3 regions of the Streptomyces sp. NPDC058985 genome follow, and region 1 is predicted to be linked to each of the others. Evidence: predicted binding sites of a transcription regulator. Region 1 holds the regulator's gene; each other region holds the start of a gene.

Region 1 (7,186 bases):
GGTCGCCGCGTCCGCGACGTCGGGGAAGCGGACCCGGCGGGACTGCTTGCCGGCCTCGCGGGCCGTCGCCCGCCACTTGCCGAGCGCCTTCTGGCCGCGCTCACCCTTCCACTGCGTGATGCAGCGGGACGCCGCCCAGGGCACGATCGCGTCGACGCCGACCTCGGTCATCGTCTCCACGGCCAGTTCGCCCCGGTCGCCCTTGGGCAGGGCCTGGACGACGGTGATCCGGGGCTGCTCCGGCGGTTCCTCGTGGACCGTCTCCAGGTCCGTGACGACGAGGCGGTCCTTGCCCTCGGCGGCCTTCACCACGCCCTCGGCCCAGTGTCCGCGTCCGTCGGTGAGGACGACGTCCTCGCCGGACCGCAGCCGCTTCACGGAGACGGCATGCCGTCCCTCGGGGCCGTCGAGGACGTACTCCCCCGCCGTCAGGTCGGCCGGGCCGAGGGAGTCGACCACGAACACCGGTGCCGTCATCGGCCCGCGCCTCCCGTCGCGTAGTGCGACAACGCTGTCCCGGCGGCGGCGAGTTCGGCCACCAGTACCTCCACCAGCTGTCCGGCGGGCAGCTCGCGGGCCATCCGGTGGCCCTGCCCGGCCCAGAGCGCCATGCCCTGCGCGTCGCCCGCCTTGGCCGCGGCCTTGCGCAGCGGGGCGGTGAGATGGTGCACGTCCGGGTAGGCGGCGGGGGCGTAGGGGCCGTGCTCGCGCAGGAAGCGGTTGACCAGGCCGCGGGCGGGGCGGCCGGAGAAGGCGCGGGTCAGTTCGGTGCGCACGAACAGGGGGTTGGTCAGCGCCTGCTTGTGCAGGTCGTGCGCGCCGGACTCGGGGGTGGCGAGGAAGGCGGTGCCCAGCTGGGCCGCGCTCGCGCCGGCCGCGAGGACCGAGGCGATCTGACCGCCGCGCATGATGCCGCCGGCGGCGACGATGGGCAGGCTCACCGCCTCCCGGACCTGGGCGACCAGCGACAGCAGTCCGGTGCCGGCACCGCCGGTCTCCGGGCTGTCCCGGTGGGTGCCCTGGTGGCCGCCCGCCTCGGCGCCCTGCGCGATCACCGCGTCGGCGCCGGACCGCTCCACGGCACGGGCCTCGTCCGCGGTGGTCGCCGCGACCAGGGCGAAGGTGCCGACGCGGTGCAGGGAGTCGACGACCTCGGTGCTCGGGACGCCGAAGTGGAAGGAGACGACCGGCACGGGGTTGTCCAGCAGCACCGCGAGCTTGGTGTCGTAGCCGTCGTCCCGGCCGCTGTCGGGGTCGCCGAGTTCCGTCTCGTACCAGGCGGCCTCGCCGGCCAGCTGGTGGGCGTACACGCCGACGGCCGCCGGGTCGGGGGTCTCCGGGTGCGGCATGAAGAGGTTGACGCCGAAGGGGCGTGCGGTGAGCCCCCGCAGCTCCTTGATCTCCTGGTACATCCCGTCCGCGGTCTTGTACCCGGCGGCCAGGAATCCCAGCCCGCCCGCCTCGCAGACCGCGGCGGCGAGCCGCGGCACGGAGACGCCGCCCGCCATCGGCGCCTGCACGATCGGGTAGGGGAAGAGATCGGTCAGTGCGGAGGACATGACCGCATGTTGTCACGTCCTCCGAACAAGTCCGAATCCGGGCTTCCGTCGGCATACGCCAGAAGCATCCGCATCCCGGAGCCACCCACCGAGCCCGGCGGCGCCCCGGAGGGCCACCGCCTCAGCGCCCGTTGAACGCGTCCTTCAGCCGGGAGAACAGACCCTGCTGCCCGGGCTGGAACTGGCCCTGCGGCCGTTCCTCGCCGCGCAGGGCGGCCAGCTCGCGCAGGACGCGCTCCTGCTCGGGGTCGAGCTTGGTCGGGGTGGTGACCTCGACGTGGACGATGAGGTCGCCCCGGCCGCCGCCGCGCAGGTGGGTGACGCCCCGGCCGTGCAGCGGGACCGACTGGCCGGACTGGGTGCCCGGGCGGATGTCGATCTCCTCCATGCCGTCGAGCGTCTCCAGCGGCACCTTCGTGCCGAGGGCCGCCGCCGTCATCGGGATGGTGACCGTGCAGTGCAGGTCGTCGCCGCGGCGCTGGAAGGTGGAGTGCGGCAGCTCGTGGATCTCGACGTACAGGTCGCCGGCCGGGCCGCCGCCGGGGCCGACCTCGCCCTCGCCCGCGAGCTGGATCCGGGTGCCGTTGTCGACGCCCGCCGGGATCTTGACGGTCAGGGTCCGCCGGGAGCGGATGCGGCCGTCGCCCGCGCACTCGGGGCACGGGGTCGGGACCACGGTGCCGAAGCCCTGGCACTGCGGGCAGGGCCGCGAGGTCATGACCTGGCCCAGGAAGGACCGGGTCACCTGCGAGACCTCACCGCGGCCGCGGCACATGTCGCACGTCTGGGCAGACGTGCCGGGCGCCGCGCCCTCGCCGTTGCAGGTGTTGCAGACCACGGCGGTGTCGACCTGGATGTCCTTGGTCGTGCCGAAGGCCGCCTCGTCCAGCTCGACCTCGATGCGGATCATCGCGTCCTGGCCGCGGCGGGTGCGCGAGCGCGGCCCGCGCTGCGACGCCGTACCGAAGAACGCGTCCATGATGTCCGAGAAGTTCCCGAAGCCACCCGCGCCGAAGCCGCCGGCCCCGCCGCCCGCCTGGGACATCGGGTCGCCGCCGAGGTCGTAGACCTGCTTCTTCTGCGGGTCCGACAGCACCTCGTAGGCGGCGTTGATCTCCTTGAACCGCTCCTGGGTCTTCGGATCGGGGTTGACGTCCGGATGCAGCTCGCGGGCGAGCCTCCGGAACGCCTTCTTGATCTCGTCCTGGGACGCGTCGCGGCGTACGCCGAGTACGGCGTAGTAGTCCGTGGCCACCTACGACTCCGCCAGGATCTGTCCGACGTACCGTGCCACTGCGCGTACCGCTCCCATCGTTCCCGGGTAGTCCATGCGGGTCGGTCCGACCACGCCGAGCTTGGCAACCGCCTCGCCGCCCGAACCGTAGCCCACCGACACGACGGACGTGGAGTTGAGTCCCTCATGGGCGTTCTCATGACCGATTCGGACGGTCACGCCCGGATCCTTCGCCTCGCCGAGCAGCTTGAGGAGCACGACCTGCTCCTCGAGCGCCTCCAGCACCGGCCGGATCACCAAGGGGAAGTCGTGCCCGAAGCGGGTCAGATTGGCGGTGCCGCCGATCATCAACCGCTCCTCGTTCTCCTCGACCAGCGTCTCCAGGAGAGTGGAGAGCACGGTGGAGACCGTACCGCGATCCTCGGCCTCGAAGGCATCCGGCAGCTCCTCGACCAGACCCGGCACGTCGGTGAAACGACGGCCCGCGACCCGGCTGTTGAGCCGGGCGCGCAGATCCGCGAGGGACGCCTCGCCGAACGGCGCCGGGCAGTCGACCATCCGCTGCTCGACCCGTCCGGTGTCCGTGATCAGCACGAGCATCAGGCGCGCGGGCGCGAGGGCCAGCAGCTCCACGTGCCGCACGGTCGAGCGGGTCAGCGAGGGGTACTGCACGACGGCGACCTGCCGGGTCAGCTGCGCGAGCAGCCGCACCGTGCGGGCCACCACGTCGTCGAGGTCGACGGCGCCCTCCAGGAAGTTCTGGATGGCGCGCCGCTCGGGCGCGGTCATGGGCTTGACGCCGGCCAGCTTGTCGACGAACAGGCGGTAGCCCTTGTCGGTCGGGATGCGCCCGGCACTGGTGTGCGGCTGGGCGATGAACCCCTCGTCCTCCAGGGCCGCCATGTCATTGCGCACGGTGGCCGGCGAGACGCCGAGGTTGTGCCGCTCGGTGAGGGCCTTGGACCCGACCGGCTCCTCGGTGCCGACGTAGTCCTGGACGATGGCGCGCAGTACCTGGAGCCTGCGTTCACTGAGCATCCGCGCCACACCTCCAGAAGTCGTCCGCCCGCTGTCCTGCCGGTCCGTCCTGGCACTCACGGCGCGCGAGTGCCAGACTTCCCCGGCCCAGTGTACGGCCGTGGGGTACGCCCCCGGCAAGGCCGGGGCCACGCCGACGTGCGGCGAGACCGTGTGGCGATAGCGTCGGGGCCGTGACGGTGACTTGGGAGGACCTGGGATGGGAGCGGGTGGCGGCCGGGGTGGGCCGGTGCCGGCTGCCGGGCTGGGACTGCACGGCGGGGCTGGTCCTCGGCACGGACGCGGTGCTGATGATCGACGCGGGATCGAGCCTGGGCGAGGGCGCCCGGTTGCGCGCGGGGGCGCAACGGCTGGCCGGGCACCGTGTGACGCATCTCGCGCTGACCCACCCGCACTTCGACCACGTCCTCGGCGCCGCGGCGTTCGCGGGCGCGGAGGTCTACGGCGCGGTGGGCACCGACGCGGTGTTCGCTCCGGGCGGACACGGGCGGGAGGCGCTGCGCGCGGACGCGGTGGCTCAGGGGCTGGACGAGCGGCGGGCGGAGGAGGCGGTCGACGCGCTGGTCCGCGTCCCGCACGAGGTCTGCGGCGAGCGGACGCTCGACCTGGGCGGCGGGCGGCAGGTCCTGCTCGCCAACGTGGGCCCCGGGCACACCGGCCACGACCTCGCGGTGCTGGTGCCGGGCGACCCGGAGGTGGTGTTCTGCGGTGACCTGGTCGAGGAGTCCGGCGAACCTCAGGCCGGCCCCGACGCCGTACCGTCGCACTGGCCCGCGGCCCTGGACCGGCTGCTCGACCTGGGCGGCGCGGACGCGCGGTACGTCCCCGGTCACGGAGCGGTGGTGGACGCGGCGTTCGTCCGGGCCCAACGGGACGCGCTGTCCGCGCGTTTCGGCGTGTCGCACTGATCACGAACGGCGGATTCCTCGTATCGTCGGCAGAATGCGCCAGTACTCCGCCGACCTGACCCCTCCGTGGAAGAAGTCGCAGCCCGTACCCGAGGTACCCGCCGACCCCGGCCTGGTGGTCGAGGAGCCCGGCACCGGGTTCTGCGGCGCGGTGATCGGCTGCGAGGCGGGCACGGTGACGCTGGAGGACCGCTTCGGCAAGCACCGGGTGTTCCCGATGGAGCCGCGCGGCTTCCTGCTCGAGGGGCGCGTGGTGACGCTGGTGCGGCCCGCGTCCGGCCCGGTGCGCCCCTCGCGTACGGCGTCCGGTTCGGTCGCCGTCCCCGGCGCACGCGCCCGGGTGGCGCGCGCCGGACGCATCTATGTCGAGGGCCGGCACGACGCCGAGCTGGTCGAGAAGGTGTGGGGCGACGACCTGCGCGTCGAGGGCGTCGTCGTGGAGTACCTGGGGGGCGTGGACGACCTGCCGTCGATCGTCGCGGACTTCGCCCCGGGGCCGGACGCGCGGCTCGGCGTCCTCGTGGACCACCTGGTGCCGGGGTCGAAGGAGTCCCGGATCGCGGAGGCGGTGACGGGCGAGCACGTCTTGGTCGTCGGCCATCCCTACATCGACGTCTGGGAGGCGGTGAAGCCGGCGTCCGTGGGGATCGACGCCTGGCCGCGGGTGCCGCGCGGGCAGGACTGGAAGACGGGCGTGTGCCGGGCCCTGGGCTGGCCCGCCGACAACACCGGGGCGGTGTGGCAGGCGATCCTGGCCCGGGTCGGCTCGTACAAGGACCTGGAGCCGGAGCTGCTGGGCCGGGTGGAGGAACTGATCGACTTCGTGACCGCGTAAGTCACGTCTTTCAGCCCCTCCGGGCTGCATTTCAGCCCCTCCGGGGTGCATTTCAGCCCCTCCGGCGTTTGAGGAGCGGGGGTCCGGGGGCGGAGCCCCCGGGACGGGACGGGACGGGTAGGGGCGGCGGGGGCGAAACAGGCTGTTCAGTCCACCAGATCCCGCACCACCGCGTCCGCCAGCAACCGCCCGCGCAGCGTGAGCACCGCGCTCCCCGCCTCGTACGGCCCTTCCTCCAGCAGCCCTTCCGACAGCGCCCGCCGGGACGCCGCGAGCCCCGCCTCCCGCAGCAGCGCCAGCGGCACCCCCTCCCGCAGCCGCAGCTCCAGCAGGACGCGCTCCACACGCCGGTCCTCGTCCGTGAGGATCTCCCGCCCGGCCCCCGGCGACTTCCCCGCCGCCAGCGCCCCGGCGTACGCCCCGGGGTGCTTCACGTTCCACCAGCGCACACCGCCCACGTGGGAGTGGGCTCCCGGCCCCGCGCCCCACCAGTCGGCACCCCGCCAGTACAGCTCGTTGTGGCGGCAGCGGCCGGCGTCGGAGGTGGCCCAGTTCGACACCTCGTACCAGTCGAAGCCCGCCGCCGAGAGGGTCTCCTCGGCGATCAGGTACCGGTCGGCGTGCACGTCGTCGTCGGTCATCGGGACCTCGCCGCGCCGGATGCGCCGGGCGAGCTGGGTGCCCTCCTCGACGATCAGGGCGTACGCCGAGACGTGGTCGGGTCCGGCGCCGAGCGCGGCGTCGAGGGAGGCCCGCCAGTCGTCGTCGGACTCACCGGGGGTGCCGTAGATCAGGTCGAGGTTGACGTGGTCGAACCCGGCGGCGCGGGCCTCGGCGACGCAGGCCTCGGGGCGGCCGGGGGTGTGCGTGCGGTCCAGGACCTTCAGGACGTGCTGCCGCGCGCTCTGCATGCCGAAGGAGATCCGGTCGAAGCCGCCCTCGCGGAGGGTGGCCAGGTAGGCGGGGTCGACCGACTCGGGGTTGGCCTCCGTCGTCACCTCCGCGTCCGGCGCCAGGCCGAACTCGTCGCGGATCGCGCCCAGCATCCGCACCAGGTCCCCGGCGGGCAGCAGCGTGGGGGTGCCGCCGCCGACGAAGACCGTGCGGACCTCGCGCGGGTCGTCGCCGAGCACCTTGCGGGCCAGGCGGACCTCGTCGACGAGTGTCCCGGCGTAGTTGTCGCGGGAGGCGAGGACGCCGCCGGTGCCGCGCAGCTCGGTCGCGGTGTAGGTGTTGAAGTCGCAGTAGCCGCAGCGGGTCGCGCAGTAGGGCACGTGCAGGTAGAAGCCGAGGGGGCGGTCGGCGGCCCCGGCGAGCGCGGACGCGGGCAGGGCACCGTCGGCGGGGACGGGTTCGCCGTCGGGGAGTGCGGAGGGCATGCGTTCCATTGTCCCGTACGGGAACGGTTGCCCCGTCCTGCGACCGCCCGGCCCGCGCCGCCCCGGCCCGCCACCACCCGGCCCGCCACCACCCGGCCCGCGACCACCCGGTCCGCCGCTATTGGGCCTGGAGCACCAGCAGCGCCAGGTCGTCCTCCGGGGGCCGGGGCCCGAACTCGTGCACCAGCCGCCGGATGCGCTCGGCGACCAGTTCGGCGTCAAGCCCCGCGCAC
Region 2 (7,186 bases), on a different contig from region 1:
GTGTTCATCCCGCACGACCTGGAGCAGGGCAAGGTCGTCATGGCCGCCGTCTACGGCGGTGAGCTGGTCGGCATCCAGGGCAACTACGACGACGTGAACCGCTTCTGCTCCGAGCTGATCGGCGACCCGGCCGGCGAGGGCTGGGGCTTCGTCAACGTCAACCTGCGGCCGTACTACGCCGAGGGCTCCAAGACCCTCGCGTACGAGATCTGCGAGCAGCTCGGCTGGAAGCTGCCGGACCAGATCGTCGTCCCGATCGCCTCCGGCTCCCAGCTCACGAAGATCGACAAGGGCTTGCAGGAGCTGATCAAGCTCGGTCTGGTCGAGGACAAGCCGTACAAGATCTTCGGCGCCCAGGCCGAGGGCTGCTCGCCGGTGTCCACGGCGTACAAGGCCGGCCACGACGTCGTGCGCCCGCAGAAGCCGGACACCATCGCCAAGTCGCTGGCCATCGGCAACCCCGCCGACGGCCCCTACGTCCTGGACATCGCGCGCCGCACCGGCGGCGCGGTGGAGGACGTCACCGACGAGCAGGTCGTGGACGCGATCAAGCTGCTCGCCCGGACCGAGGGCATCTTCGCGGAGACCGCCGGTGGTGTGACGGTGGGGGTGACGAAGAAGCTGGTCGAGAGCGGTGTGCTGGACCCTTCGCTGACCACCGTCGTGCTCAACACCGGCGACGGTCTGAAGACGTTGGACGCGGTGGCCGGCACCGGGCTGACCGCGACCATTCGTCCCAACCTGGATTCGTTCCGCGAGGCCGGGCTCGCGTAAGACAGCTTGTACGTCGTCTGCGGGCGCGGTGGGGGCTGGTCGCGCAGTTCCCCGCGCCCCTAGGTAAGTCATCCCGACCGGAGGTCCAAGTGAGCGTCACCGTCCGCATCCCCACCATCCTGCGCACCTACACCGGCGGCAAGGCCGAGGTCGACGCCCAGGGGGCCAACCTGGGTGAGGTCATCTCCGACCTGGAGAAGAACCACACCGGCATCGCCGCCCGCGTCCTGGACGACCAGGGCAAGCTGCGCCGCTTCGTCAACGTCTACGTCAACGACGACGACGTGCGCTTCGAGCAGGGCCTGGAGACCGCGACCCCGGACGGCGCGGGTGTCTCCATCATCCCGGCGGTCGCCGGCGGCTGACCCGCCCTTTCGTTACCGCAGGTAATCGCGGTGACGCAGAGTTCATCGAATTGCCCCCTCCGTGAGAGAAGCGGAGGGGGCAATTCCATTGGATTGAGCGCGGTAGAGTTGGGGAACGCGCTCCCGATCAAGACATCGGGAACCTTGAATTCCTGCCGCCCGCCCGACAAGAAGCAGCCAAAGTGTGGGTGTGTTTCGCGGCTTTTGTGACTTTTGTGTGCCCCGACTTGACCCACATTCAGGGGAAAGCTCGTCATATTACGGACCCGGTACGTCCAGATTTCTCGTCCGATTGACCTGTTGCAGACGGCAGTTGGACAGATACATTCAGCCGCGGTCGACGCGTTCCGGCGCACGCCCCCAGTCGTGGGGGGTGAGGTCTGACCCGGGTCCGCGAAGTGCGGATCTGTGCAAGGGCCAGTAATAGGGGAGTTAGGCATGGCTCAGGGCACCGTCAAGTGGTTCAACGCGGAGAAGGGGTACGGCTTCATCGCGGTCGACGGTGGTGCGGATGTTTTCGTCCACTACAGCGCGATTCAGATGGACGGCTACCGCACCCTCGAAGAAGGCCAGCGGGTCGAGTTCGAGATCTCGCAGGGTCAGAAGGGCCCGCAGGCCGACATGGTTCGCCTCAGCGCCTGAGACGTTCGGCCACCGCAAGTAAACGGTTCTTCTCCGAAGGGCCCGCACCTCCCGGGAGGTGCGGGCCCTTCGGCCTGCCCGGACCGGGGCGCGCCCGGTGTTCGCGGGTGGCGGAGAGGGGGGCCCGGATCCCCGGAGGCGCTTGCGCCCACCCGTCGCCCGACCACCACCCCTCATCGAGCTCGCTTCGCGAGCGCACCTTGCACTCGGAGGGGTCGAGTGCTAATCATTGGCGTTAGCACTCTGAAGGTGAGAGTGACAACGAAGGACCGGGTCGGTGAGGCCCGCAGGCCGGGTGGGGAAGGAACCACAAGGCAGGCGAGCCGTCCGTCGCGGGCGCGGGCGCGGTCCGAAGGAATCACCCCCAGTCCTGGAGGGACCACTTCACATGGCCAAGATCATCGCGTTCGACGAGGAGGCACGGCGCGGCCTCGAGCGCGGCATGAACCAGCTCGCGGACGCCGTCAAGGTGACGCTCGGCCCCAAGGGCCGCAACGTCGTCCTCGAGAAGAAGTGGGGCGCCCCCACGATCACCAACGATGGTGTCTCCATCGCCAAGGAGATCGAGCTCGAGGACCCGTACGAGAAGATCGGCGCCGAGCTGGTCAAGGAAGTCGCCAAGAAGACGGACGACGTCGCCGGTGACGGTACGACCACCGCGACCGTTCTCGCCCAGGCCCTGGTCAAGGAAGGCCTGCGCAACGTCGCGGCCGGCGCCAACCCGATGGCCCTGAAGCGCGGCATCGAGAAGGCCGTCGAGGCCGTCTCCGCCGCCCTGCTGGAGCAGGCGAAGGACGTCGAGACCAAGGAGCAGATCGCCTCCACGGCCTCCATCTCCGCCGCCGACACCCAGATCGGCGAGCTGATCGCCGAGGCCATGGACAAGGTCGGCAAGGAAGGCGTCATCACCGTCGAGGAGTCCCAGACCTTCGGTCTGGAGCTGGAGCTCACCGAGGGTATGCGCTTCGACAAGGGCTACATCTCGGCGTACTTCGCCACCGACATGGAGCGTATGGAGGCGTCGCTCGACGACCCGTACATCCTGATCGCCAACTCCAAGATCGGCAACGTCAAGGACCTGCTGCCGCTCCTGGAGAAGGTCATGCAGTCGGGCAAGCCGCTGCTGATCATCGCCGAGGACGTCGAGGGCGAGGCCCTGTCGACCCTGGTGGTCAACAAGATCCGCGGCACCTTCAAGTCCGTCGCCGTCAAGGCCCCGGGCTTCGGCGACCGCCGCAAGGCCATGCTCGGCGACATCGCCATCCTCACGGGCGGCGAGGTCATCTCCGAGGAGGTCGGCCTCAAGCTGGAGAACGCGTCCCTGGACCTCCTGGGCCGCGCCCGCAAGGTCGTCATCACCAAGGACGAGACCACCATCGTCGACGGCGCCGGCTCGACCGACCAGGTCAACGGCCGCGTCAACCAGATCCGCGCCGAGATCGAGAACAGCGACTCGGACTACGACCGCGAGAAGCTCCAGGAGCGCCTGGCGAAGCTGGCCGGCGGCGTGGCCGTCATCAAGGCCGGTGCCGCCACCGAGGTCGAGCTCAAGGAGCGCAAGCACCGCATCGAGGACGCCGTCCGCAACGCGAAGGCGGCCGTCGAGGAGGGCATCGTCGCCGGTGGTGGCGTGGCCCTGCTCCAGGCCTCCCAGGTCTTCGAGAAGCTGGAGCTGTCGGGTGACGAGGCGACCGGCGCCAACGCCGTGAAGCTCGCCCTGGAGGCCCCGCTGAAGCAGATCGCCGTCAACGGTGGTCTCGAGGGCGGCGTCGTCGTCGAGAAGGTGCGCAACCTCCAGGTCGGCCACGGCCTGAACGCCGCCTCCGGCGAGTACGTCGACATGATCGCCGAGGGCATCATCGACCCGGCGAAGGTGACCCGTTCCGCGCTGCAGAACGCCGCCTCCATCGCCGCGCTGTTCCTCACCACCGAGGCCGTCATCGCCGACAAGCCGGAGAAGGCCGCCGCGGCCGGTGCTCCGGGCGGCATGCCGGGCGGTGACATGGACTTCTGATCGACCGGTTCCGGTTGATCGAGCGTCCCGAACGAACCGAGGGCGGCACTCCCCGAACGGGGGGTGCCGCCCTCGGCGCTGTCCGGGGGTGTGGGCCGGATCACGTCCCGGCGGGTGCCGTGGGCGGAATGAGGGCTGGTGGATACGGGGTTCACGCAGGAGAGTGTCCATGCACACGCACATACCACCTGGTACCCCCCACCAAGGAGCCCTCCCCCGTGACCGTCACCCCCGTCGAGGCCGCCTCCCGCGCCGCCCGGATCCTCGCCCGCCCGGCCACCATCAACGGACTCACCGTGCCGAACCGCATCGCGATGGCGCCGATGACCCGGATGTTCTCCCCGGGCGGTGTCCCCGGTGAGGACGTGGTGTCGTACTACTCCCGCCGCGCCGCCGCCGGTGTCGGCCTGATCGTCACCGAGGGGACGTACGTCGGTCACGACTCCGCCGGGCAGAGCAGCCGGGTGCCCCGGTTCCACGGCGAGGAGCAGCTTGCCGGGTGGGCGAAGGTCGCCGAGGCGGTGCACGCGGCGGGCGGCACGATCGTGCCGCAGCTGTGGCACATCGGCATGGTGCGCAAGGCCGGCCAGCCGCCCTTCGCGGACGCCCCCGCCGTCGGCCCGTCCGGGCTGCGCATCGGCGAGGACGAGGTCACCGGCACGGCCATGACCCGGCGCGACCTGGACGACGTCATCGGCGCCTTCGCCCAGGCCGCCGCGGACGCCGAGCGCATCGGCTTCGACGGCGTGGAGATCCACGGCGCCCACGGCTACCTCGTCGACCAGTTCCTGTGGTCCGGCACCAACCGCCGCACCGACGCCTACGGCGGCGACCCCGTGGCCCGCACCAGGTTCGCCGCCGAGATCGTGGCCGCCGTGCGGGAGAAGGTCTCGCCGGAGTTCCCCGTGATCTTCCGCTACTCGCAGTGGAAGCAGGAGGCCTACGACGCCCGCCTCGCCGAGACCCCCGAGGAGCTGGAGGCGATCCTCACCCCGCTCGCCTCGGCCGGCGTCGACGCCTTCCACGCCTCCACCCGCCGCTACTGGCTGCCCGAGTTCGACGGCTCCGACCTCAACCTCGCCGGCTGGACCAAGAAGCTGACCGGCAGGACCACCATCACCGTCGGCTCGGTCGGCCTCGACGGCGACTTCACCAAGGCGTTCCTGGGCGAGGGCGCGCCCGTCGGCAGTCTCGACAACCTCCTCGACCGCATGGAACGCGACGAGTTCGACCTCGTCGCCGTCGGCCGCGCGCTGCTCCAGGACCCGCTGTGGGCCGAGAAGGTCCTCGCCGGACGCTTCGACAGCCTCGCCCCCTACGACGCGGCGTCGCTGAAGACCCTCAGCTGACCCGGTCCGCTCGCGGTGCGCACCACGGCGTAGGGTCCGTGGGATGACGATCCCTGGATCCGTGGAGTCAGTGGAACCCGTGGTGCGCACGGCCGCCGGTGCGGTGCGCGGGCGCGCGGAGGACGGGCTGACCGTCTTCCGCGGCATCCCCTTCGCCGAACCCCCGGTGGGCGAGGGCCGGTTCGCCGCCCCGCGCCCCGCCCGCCCCTGGGACGGCATACGCGACGCGTACGTCTTCGGCCCGCCGCCCCCGCAGGACCTCGCCGTGGCGGGCCCGGCCGGTGCGCTCCCCCAGGGCGACGACTGGCTGACGGTCAACGTCTGGACGCCCGAGCCCGATCCGGCCGCCCGCCGCCCGGTGATGGTGTGGATCTACGGCGGCGCCTACAAACTCGGCCACTCCGGCAGCCCCGGCTACGACGCCCGCCGCATCGCCGCCGACGGCGACCTCGTCGTCGTCACCCTCAACTACCGCCTCGGCATGGAGGGTTTCGCCCACATCGAGGGCGCCCCGGCCAACCGAGGTCTGCTCGACCAGGTGGCCGCGCTGGAGTGGGTGCGGGACAACATCGCCGCGTTCGGCGGCGATCCGGGCCGCGTCACCGTCTTCGGGGAGTCCGCGGGCGCCGGTTCCGTGGCCGCTCTGCTCGCCATGCCGAGCGCCGCCGGGCTCTTCGGGCGGGCCATCGCGCAGAGCGTGCCGGGCACCTTCTTCTCACCGGAACTGGCCCGGGACCTCGGCACCGCCCTCGCCGCCGAGGCCGGGCTGCGCCCCACCGTCGCCGACCTGGGCACCGTTCCTCCCGAGCAGCTCGTCAAGGCCGGTCAGGCCCTCGCCCCGAAGATGCCCGGCCGCGTCGACCGCTGGGGACAGGCGGCGCCCACCGTCACCCCGTACGCCCCGGTCGTCGACGGCGAGGTCCTGCCGGTCATGCCCTGGCGGGCGCTGGCCTCCGGCGCCTCCCGCGAGGTCGACCTGGTCGTCGGTCACAACCGCGACGAGAACCGCCTGTTCTCCATGATGGCGGGCAAGCTCGGCTCCATCGGCGAGGAGCGGGCGGGCGCGGCCCTGCGCCTGTACGCCCCGGGCGGCGAGGCGGCCTACCGCGAGGCGTTCCCGGGCGCCTCCGCGAACGACCTCTACGAACGCGTCCAGACGGACTGGCTGTTCGGCATGCCCTCACTCCACCTGGCCGAGGCACACGTCGCCGGCGGTGGGCGCGCCCACGTCTACGAACTGACCTGGCCCGCCCCGGCAGTCGGCGGGGCCCTCGGCGCCTGCCACGCCCTGGACGTCCCGCTGCTCTTCGGCACCTTCGGGGCCGACCTCGGGATCCTCTTCTTCGACGGCGCGGAACCGTCGCCGGAGGCGCTGGCCCTGTCGGACCGCTTCCGCTCCTCCTGGACGGCGTTCGCCCGCACCGGCGACCCCGGCTGGCCGGCGTACGACACGGAGCGGCGCCTGGTCCAGGTCCTCGACGCCGAGCCGGTCGTCGCGCCCTACCCGGGGGAGACCTCCAGGCGCCTCTGGGAGGATCACGAGTTCACGCCGCTGCCCCTCGTGGGACGGGGCGTGTGAGCGCCGGACGCGTACTGCGTCCGCTCCTGCTGCTCGCGCCCCTGGCGCTGCTCGTCGCGGGCTGCGGAGTGGCCGAGCCCTCCGAGGAGAAGGCGACGGACGAGGCCCGCGAGGTGGCCAGGACGGTGGGAGAGCGGCTCTACAGCCAGCGCACCCGCACGCCGGATGAGGCGGGGCGTGAGGCCGCCGCCATGGAGGGGGTGGAGGTGATGCGGGTGGACGGCACCTCGTCCCACGAGGGGGACGGCCTCGAACTGGTCGTCCGCACGTCCGGTACGGCGTACAACGCGACCTTCGACGTCGAGGAGGTCACCGTACGGCGGTGCTTCGCGGTCCGCGTGGCACCCTGGTCCGAGTGGCGCGAGAAGCCCCGTGACGTGGACTGCCCGGACAGCCTTCCCCTGGTCTTCGGCCCACCGCCCGAGCCGCCCCAGCTGCCCGAAAGGGAACTGCGCGCGAAGCT
Region 3 (7,186 bases), on a different contig from region 1:
CGCGAGCCGCGCCGAAGCCCGAGCCGCGCCGAAGCCCGAGCCGCGCCGAAGTCTGAGAATTTACGCAGAATCCCGACCCGCACGTTCCTGATTCAACAATTCCGACTTATGTTCCCTCCGACGGGGCACTCGCGTGGGGACGCGAACGGGACCGGCTGGGGCGGGGGCGGACGCATGGCTGCGCGGGACGCGCGGGACGGGCGCGGTGGGCGCTCGAAGGGGTTCAAGGTGGCCGGCCTGGCGCTCGCCGGGGCGCTGCTGCTCGGGTTCGCCGCGGCGGGCTGGGCGTACTGGCACCTGAACGGCAACATCAACAGCGTCGACATCGAGGGCGCGCTCGGCGACGACCGCCCCGCCCGCCCGGCCACCGTCCCCTCCACCTCGCCCTCCGCCTCCCCGGTGCCCACGGGCGCCCTGAACATCCTCGTCCTCGGCTCGGACTCGCGCAGCGGCGAGGAGAACCGGGAACTCGGCGGCGGCGACAGCGGGGGCGCCCGCTCCGACACGGCGATGGTCGTCCACCTCGACGCGGGCCGCACCGCCGCCACCGTGGTCAGCATCCCGCGCGACACGCTCGTCGACCGTCCCTCCTGCCCGCTGGAGTCCGGTGACTCGACCCGCCGGGCGAGCAACGCGATGTTCAACACCGCGTACGAACTGGGCGGCCCGGTCTGCGCGGTCAAGACCGTCGAGTCCTTCACCGGTGTCCGCATGGACCACTACATCGAGATCGACTTCTCCGGCTTCGCCAAGCTGGTCGACGCGCTGGGCGGGGTCACCGTCACCACGGACGTGGACATCGACGACGACAAGAGCCACCTGCACCTGGACGCCGGCACCCACCACCTCGACGGCACCGAGGCGCTCGGCCTGGCCCGCACCCGCTACGGGCTGGCGGGCGGCAGCGACCTGGCCCGGATAGAGCTCCAGCAGAACCTGGTCAAGGCGCTCCTCGAACAGATCGCGACCACCGACCTGCTCACCGACCCCCCGCGCCTCTACCAGGTCGCGGACGCGGTCACCGGCAGCCTCACCACCGACACCGGCCTGGACTCGCTGGGCGAGCTGACCGGCCTCGGCCGCAGCCTCAGGGGCCTCGCGGCCGACGACGTACGCACCGTGACCATGCCGGTGGACCCGGCGCCCTGGGACCCCAACCGGGTGATCGCCCGCGAGCCGGACGCCGCTGACCTGTGGGAATCGCTGCGCTGACTCAAGCGCGGCGTGTCGCACTGCACCCCTCCGGCACCGCGCCCGCTCCCGTGCGGTGAGCTGCGGGCATGTCAGTTTCCGTCCGGGGCCACGCGAACGAGTGGACGATCCTCGCCTCGCCGGTTCAGGCACCGATGCCGCGCACTCCGCTCAGCCGCCGTCAGCTCACCGGGACGGCCGCACCGGCTGCCCCACCAGCATCGCCGGCGCTCCCGCGACCCGGGTCAGGAACACGGTCGCCGCGTTCGGCCCCTGCGGCTTGACCTTCCGCCGCAGTTCCTCCGGCTCGACCGCCGACCCCCGTTTCTTCACGGTCAGCGTGCCGACCGTCCGCTCCCGCAGCAGCGCCTTCAGCTTCTTCACGTTGAAGGGCATCAGGTCGGTGATCTCGTACGCCGTGGCGTACGGCGTCGGCAGCAGTTCGTCCGCGGTGACGTAGGCGATGGTCGCGTCGAGCAGCCCGCCGCCGACCTGTTCGGCGACCTCGGCGACCAGATGGGCGCGGATCACGGCGCCGTCCGGCTCGTACAGGTACCGGCCGGGTGTGCGGACCTCCGGGTCGGGCAGGCCGGTGCCGGGCAGGGTGCGGGGCCCGGGCAGCAGCGTGGCCCGCACCGCCCCCGCGGCGCCGCCGAACCACAGCACCGCCTCCTTCACGTCCCCGCCGTCGGAGATCCACTCGGCCTCGGCGTCCTCCGGCACCGCCTCGTGCGGAATGCCGGGCGCCACCTTCAGCGCGGCGGCACGGGAGGCCGTACGGGCCGCGCCGACGGCCCAGGACAGCGGCGGCGAGTACGCCTCGGGGTCGAAGATCCTCCCCCTGCCGCCGCGCCGGGCCGGATCGACGAAGACCGCGTCGTACCCGCTGGTGTCCACCGCCTCGACATCCGCCTCGCGCACCTCGACCAGTTCGGCCAGCCCCAGCGCCTCGGCGTTGGCGCGGGCCGCCGCGGCGGTCGCCGGGTCGCGGTCCACCGCCAGCACCCGGATGCCGGCCCGGGCCAGCGCGATCGCGTCGCCCCCGATCCCGCAGCACAGGTCGGCCACGGAGGTGACACCCAGAGCCGCGAACCGCTCCGCCCGGTACGCCGCCACGCTCGCCCGCGTGGACTGCTCGACCCCGTTGGCCGTGAAGAACATCCGCCCCGCGTCCCCGGCCCCGAACTTCGCCGCCGCCCGCTGCCGCAGCCGCGCCTGCCCGAGCGCGGCCGACACCAGCGCGGCCGGGTGTTCGCGGCGCAGCCGGGTGGCGACGGCCAACTCCCGCGCGGGGTCGGTGTCGCGCACCTCGTCGAGGAGCGCGCGGCCTTCGGGGGTGAGCAGGGAGAGCAGGGCGTCGAGGTCGTTCACCGCCTCATTGTGGGCCAGTCGGTGGATGGTGTGCCTCCGGCGCGGTGTCGGACGGGGTCCGGCGGCCCGGGACTGCGAGGATCCGGCACCATGCGAGCAGTCGTACAAAATGACAAAAGCCGGGCGTCTCGGGTGCTGCGGGCGGCGACTGCCCCCGGACCGCGCGGACGCGCCGCCACCGTCACCGCCGTCCTCGCCGTGGCCGCCCTCGCCGCCGGCTGTGCGCAGGACACCTCGGACGTCCGGGGCGCCCACGGCCAGGAGCCCCTCCAGGCACCCCCGGCGCGCGCGCTCGACGCGTACGCGGCCAAACTGCGCGCGGCCCAGGCCGCCCGGGTCGCCGCCGCCAAGCGCTGGGACCTCAGGAAGGTCCCGCTGAACGCTCCCGCGCCCCCCGCGAAGAAGCCGGAGATCAAGGCGCGCGACGGCTTCGAGGTCGAGGGCCAGGAGGAGGACGGCCTCCCGCCGGTCTTCACCACGGTCCCCACCAAGGAGAAGATCGTCTTCCTCACCATCGACGACGGCGCCGAGAAGGACCGGGCGTTCCTGAGGATGATGAGCGAGCTGAAGATCCCGTACACCGTCTTCCTCACCGACGAGGAGATCAAGGACGACTACGGCTACTTCAAGAAGATGCAGGCCCGCGGCGTCACCCTCAACAACCACACCCTGAGCCACCCCTACCTCCCCGGCCTCTCCTACGCGGAGCAGAAGCGGGAGATCTGCGGCATGCAGGAGGTCATGGAGAAGCGCTACGGCAAGCGCCCCGTCCTCTTCCGCCCGCCCTTCGGCAACTACAACCGCGACACCCTGCGCGCCGCGAAGTCCTGCGGCATCAAGTACGCGCCCATCTGGAGCGAGGAGGTGTTCGTCGACCACTGGGAGTACCGCGAGTGGGACCGGGACCTGCACCCCGGGGACATCGTCCTCACCCACTTCCGGGGCCGCGAGGACTGGGACGGCACGATGACCGACATGGCCCGGCGCTTCCTGAACCGGATCACGGCCGAGGGCTACGCGGTGGCCCGCCTGGAGGACTACCTGTGAGGCGAGGGCGGCTCCGGCCGGCCGGGGCCGCCCTGGCCGCCGTACTGCTCACCGGATGCGCCCAGTTCGCCGGCCCCGCCGGACACCCGGCCGCCGGGGAACCGGCCCGGGGCGGCGACCGGTCCGGCGACCAGCACCGGAACCTCCCGCCCGTCGTGGACCACGTCCGCACCACCGACCGGGTCGTCTTCCTCACCTACGACGACAGCGCCGAGCGCGACCCCCGCTTCGCCGCCCTGATCCGCGAGCGGCGCCTCCCCGTCACCCTGTTCCTCACCGACACCGTGGCCGGACCGGCGTACGGCCACTTCGCGGGGCTGCGCTCGGTGGGCGCGAGCCTGCAGAACCACACCCTGGACCACCGCTCCCTGCGGGGCCTGCCCTACGCCGGCCAGCGCGCCGAGATCTGCGGCCAGCAGACCAAGCTCAGGTCCCGCTTCGGCGTCCGCCCCCACCTCTTCCGCCCGCCGTACGGCACGTACGACACGACGACCCTGCGCGCCGCCGCCGACTGCGGCATCACGGCCGTGGTCCTGTGGCGGGCGTCCCTGAACGCCGACGGCCACCTCGCCTACACCCGGGGCGAGCACCGCCTGCACCCCGGCGACATCGTGTCCGTGGACCTGACGGTCCATACGGAGGGTTTGCTGGAGACGATCGAGGAGCAGGGGCTGAAGGTGGGCAACTTGAACGACTACCTCGCTTCCAGCCCGTCCGGCGTTTGAGGACGAGGCCGTTCAGGCCGAAGCGGGGGCCCGGGGGCGGCAGCCCCCAGCATCGTCCACACCCACGCCGGGTGCGCTCCACAGACCGGCGTTCACGAGAAAACCCGGCCGACGCGCTGCCGGCATTGGCACTCCGCTTGACCGAGTGCTAATCGCAGTCATAGTCTCGGCTCTGGCACTCCCCACTGGAGAGTGCCAACTACGCGACGGGCAGGTCCGGCACCCGCGACGACGGATCCACCTGGTCGCCACCTCAGACAGTTAACCCCGTGAGATCTCCGAAGGGGGAGGTCGGATCGTGACGACCACCAGCTCCAAGGTTGCCATCAAGCCGCTCGAGGACCGCATTGTGGTCCAGCCGCTCGACGCCGAGCAGACCACGGCTTCGGGCCTGGTCATTCCGGACACCGCCAAGGAGAAGCCCCAGGAGGGCGTCGTCCTGGCCGTCGGCCCGGGCCGCTTCGAGGACGGCAACCGCCTTCCGCTCGACGTCAGCGTCGGCGACGTCGTGCTCTACAGCAAGTACGGCGGCACCGAGGTGAAGTACAACGGCGAGGAGTACCTCGTCCTCTCGGCCCGCGACGTGCTCGCGATCGTCGAGAAGTAGAAGCGGCTCACCAGCTCTTCACTTCACCGAAGCACCTTGCTTTACAGCTGCGCCCCTGGCTCCCGCGACCATAAAAAGCCGGGCGCCCGGGGCGCAGTCGCCGTTTAACCCCAAGATTTCCGGAAGAGGGCTCACGCTCCCATGGCGAAGATCCTGAAGTTCGACGAGGACGCCCGTCGCGCCCTCGAGCGCGGCGTCAACAAGCTCGCCGACACCGTGAAGGTGACGATCGGCCCCAAGGGCCGCAACGTCGTCATCGACAAGAAGTTCGGCGCCCCCACCATCACCAACGACGGCGTCACCATCGCCCGCGAGGTCGAGGTCGAGGACCCGTACGAGAACCTCGGCGCCCAGCTGGTGAAGGAGGTGGCGACCAAGACCAACGACATCGCGGGTGACGGCACCACCACCGCCACCGTGCTCGCCCAGGCGCTGGTCCGCGAGGGCCTGAAGAACGTCGCCGCCGGCGCCTCCCCGGCGCTGCTGAAGAAGGGCATCGACGCGGCCGTCGCCGCCGTGTCCGAGGACCTCCTCGCCACGGCCCGGCCGATCGACGAGAAGTCCGACATCGCCGCCGTCGCCGCGCTGTCCGCCCAGGACCAGCAGGTCGGCGAGCTGATCGCCGAGGCGATGGACAAGGTCGGCAAGGACGGTGTCATCACCGTCGAGGAGTCCAACACCTTCGGTCTGGAGCTGGACTTCACCGAGGGCATGGCCTTCGACAAGGGCTACCTGTCGCCGTACTTCGTGACGGACCAGGAGCGCATGGAGGCCGTCCTCGAAGACCCGTACATCCTGATCAACCAGGGCAAGATCTCCTCCATCGCGGACCTGCTGCCGCTGCTGGAGAAGGTCATCCAGGCCAACGCCTCCAAGCCGCTGCTGATCATCGCCGAGGACCTGGAGGGCGAGGCGCTCTCCACCCTCGTCGTCAACAAGATCCGCGGCACCTTCAACGCCGTCGCGGTGAAGGCCCCGGGCTTCGGCGACCGCCGCAAGGCGATGCTCCAGGACATGGCGGTCCTCACCGGCGCCACGGTCATCTCCGAGGAGGTCGGCCTCAAGCTCGACCAGGTCGGCCTGGACGTGCTCGGCACCGCCCGCCGCATCACCGTCACCAAGGACGACACCACGATCGTCGACGGTGCCGGCAAGCGCGACGAGGTCGAGGGCCGCATCAACCAGATCAAGGCCGAGATCGAGTCCACGGACTCCGACTGGGACCGCGAGAAGCTCCAGGAGCGCCTCGCGAAGCTGGCCGGCGGCGTGTGCGTGATCAAGGTCGGCGCCGCCACCGAGGTGGAGCTGAAGGAGCGCAAGCACCGTCTGGAGGACGCCATCTCCGCGACCCGCGCCGCGGTCGAGGAGGGCATCGTCTCCGGTGGTGGCTCCGCGCTGGTCCACGCCGTCAAGGTGCTGGACGGCAACCTCGGCAAGACCGGCGACGAGGCCACGGGTGTCGCGGTCGTCCGCCGCGCCGCCGTCGAGCCGCTGCGCTGGATCGCCGAGAACGCCGGCCTGGAGGGCTACGTCATCACCTCCAAGGTCGCCGAGCTGGACAAGGGCCAGGGCTTCAACGCCGCCACCGGCGAGTACGGCGACCTGGTCAAGGCCGGCGTCATCGACCCGGTGAAGGTCACCCGCTCCGCCCTGGAGAACGCGGCCTCCATCGCCTCCCTCCTCCTGACGACCGAGACCCTGGTCGTCGAGAAGAAGGAAGAGGAAGAGCCGGCCGCCGCGGGCCACGGCCACGGCCACGCCCACTGAGCGACACGCTCGTAGAAGGGCCCGGCACCCACCAGGGTGCCGGGCCCTTCGGCTGTCGTGTCCCCCGATGACGGGAAACGGTGGAGCACCTGTTAGCGTCATGATCGATTCGGTCGAGCGCTGCTGACCACAGCGTGTGCCGAACGGCGATGCTCCGTTGAGCAAGGGGGAAGAAGGAATGCCTGACATTCCGTCCGGCGACGTGTTCACCGGCCGCGTGCTGGAGTGGCACAGCGAAGAAGGCTGGGGCGTACTGGTGTCCGATGCCCTGCCGGAGCGGGTGTGGGCTCATTTCTCAGTCGTGGAGGCCGAGGGCTTCCGCGAACTGACCGCAGGCCAGTACGTCGTCTTCACAGCCGAACCGGCCGAGCAGGACGACTACCACTGGCGCGCCGTGTCTGTCCGGCCGGAGACCGCCGCACACCGCCGGCTGGACGAAGAGGACGGACCGGGCTACTCGTCCGGTCTGGACATCGAC

Evidence for each region. The regulator HrcA, encoded in region 1, represses chaperone genes, less so after heat shock. The targets are predictions, from matches to a motif close to TTNGCACTCNGNNNNNCNGAGTGCNAA.
Region 2: a site for HrcA is predicted at 1,981-2,007, ahead of groL (chaperonin GroEL). Genes of this name have one in related genera too.
Region 3: a site for HrcA is predicted at 4,460-4,486, ahead of groES (co-chaperone GroES). Genes of this name have one in related genera too.

What each region holds. Positions count from the first base shown of each region.
Region 1 covers NZ_JBHYJX010000002.1:90,708-97,893, reverse strand. Annotated here, with positions in the region: gene ACFW01_RS02140 (16S rRNA (uracil(1498)-N(3))-methyltransferase) at 1-477, opposite strand, end outside; gene ACFW01_RS02135 (nitronate monooxygenase) at 474-1,559, opposite strand; gene dnaJ (molecular chaperone DnaJ) at 1,681-2,814, opposite strand; gene hrcA (heat-inducible transcriptional repressor HrcA) at 2,815-3,831, opposite strand; gene ACFW01_RS02120 (MBL fold metallo-hydrolase) at 4,005-4,739, shown strand; gene ACFW01_RS02115 (DUF3097 domain-containing protein) at 4,774-5,574, shown strand; gene hemW (radical SAM family heme chaperone HemW) at 5,721-6,953, opposite strand; gene ACFW01_RS02105 (SpoIIE family protein phosphatase) at 7,072-7,186, opposite strand, start outside.
Region 2 covers NZ_JBHYJX010000004.1:224,133-231,318, reverse strand. Annotated here, with positions in the region: gene thrC (threonine synthase) at 1-774, shown strand, start outside; gene ACFW01_RS05420 (MoaD/ThiS family protein) at 864-1,139, shown strand; gene ACFW01_RS05415 (cold-shock protein) at 1,578-1,781, shown strand; gene groL (chaperonin GroEL) at 2,170-3,795, shown strand; gene ACFW01_RS05405 (NADH:flavin oxidoreductase) at 4,014-5,144, shown strand; gene ACFW01_RS05400 (carboxylesterase family protein) at 5,188-6,723, shown strand; gene ACFW01_RS05395 (translation initiation factor IF-2) at 6,720-7,186, shown strand, end outside.
Region 3 covers NZ_JBHYJX010000001.1:106,731-113,916, reverse strand. Annotated here, with positions in the region: gene ACFW01_RS00470 (LCP family protein) at 175-1,212, shown strand; gene ACFW01_RS00465 (methyltransferase domain-containing protein) at 1,378-2,670, opposite strand; gene ACFW01_RS00460 (polysaccharide deacetylase family protein) at 2,653-3,609, shown strand; gene ACFW01_RS00455 (polysaccharide deacetylase family protein) at 3,606-4,334, shown strand; gene groES (co-chaperone GroES) at 4,633-4,941, shown strand; gene groL (chaperonin GroEL) at 5,083-6,708, shown strand; gene ACFW01_RS00440 (cold-shock protein) at 6,887-7,186, shown strand, end outside.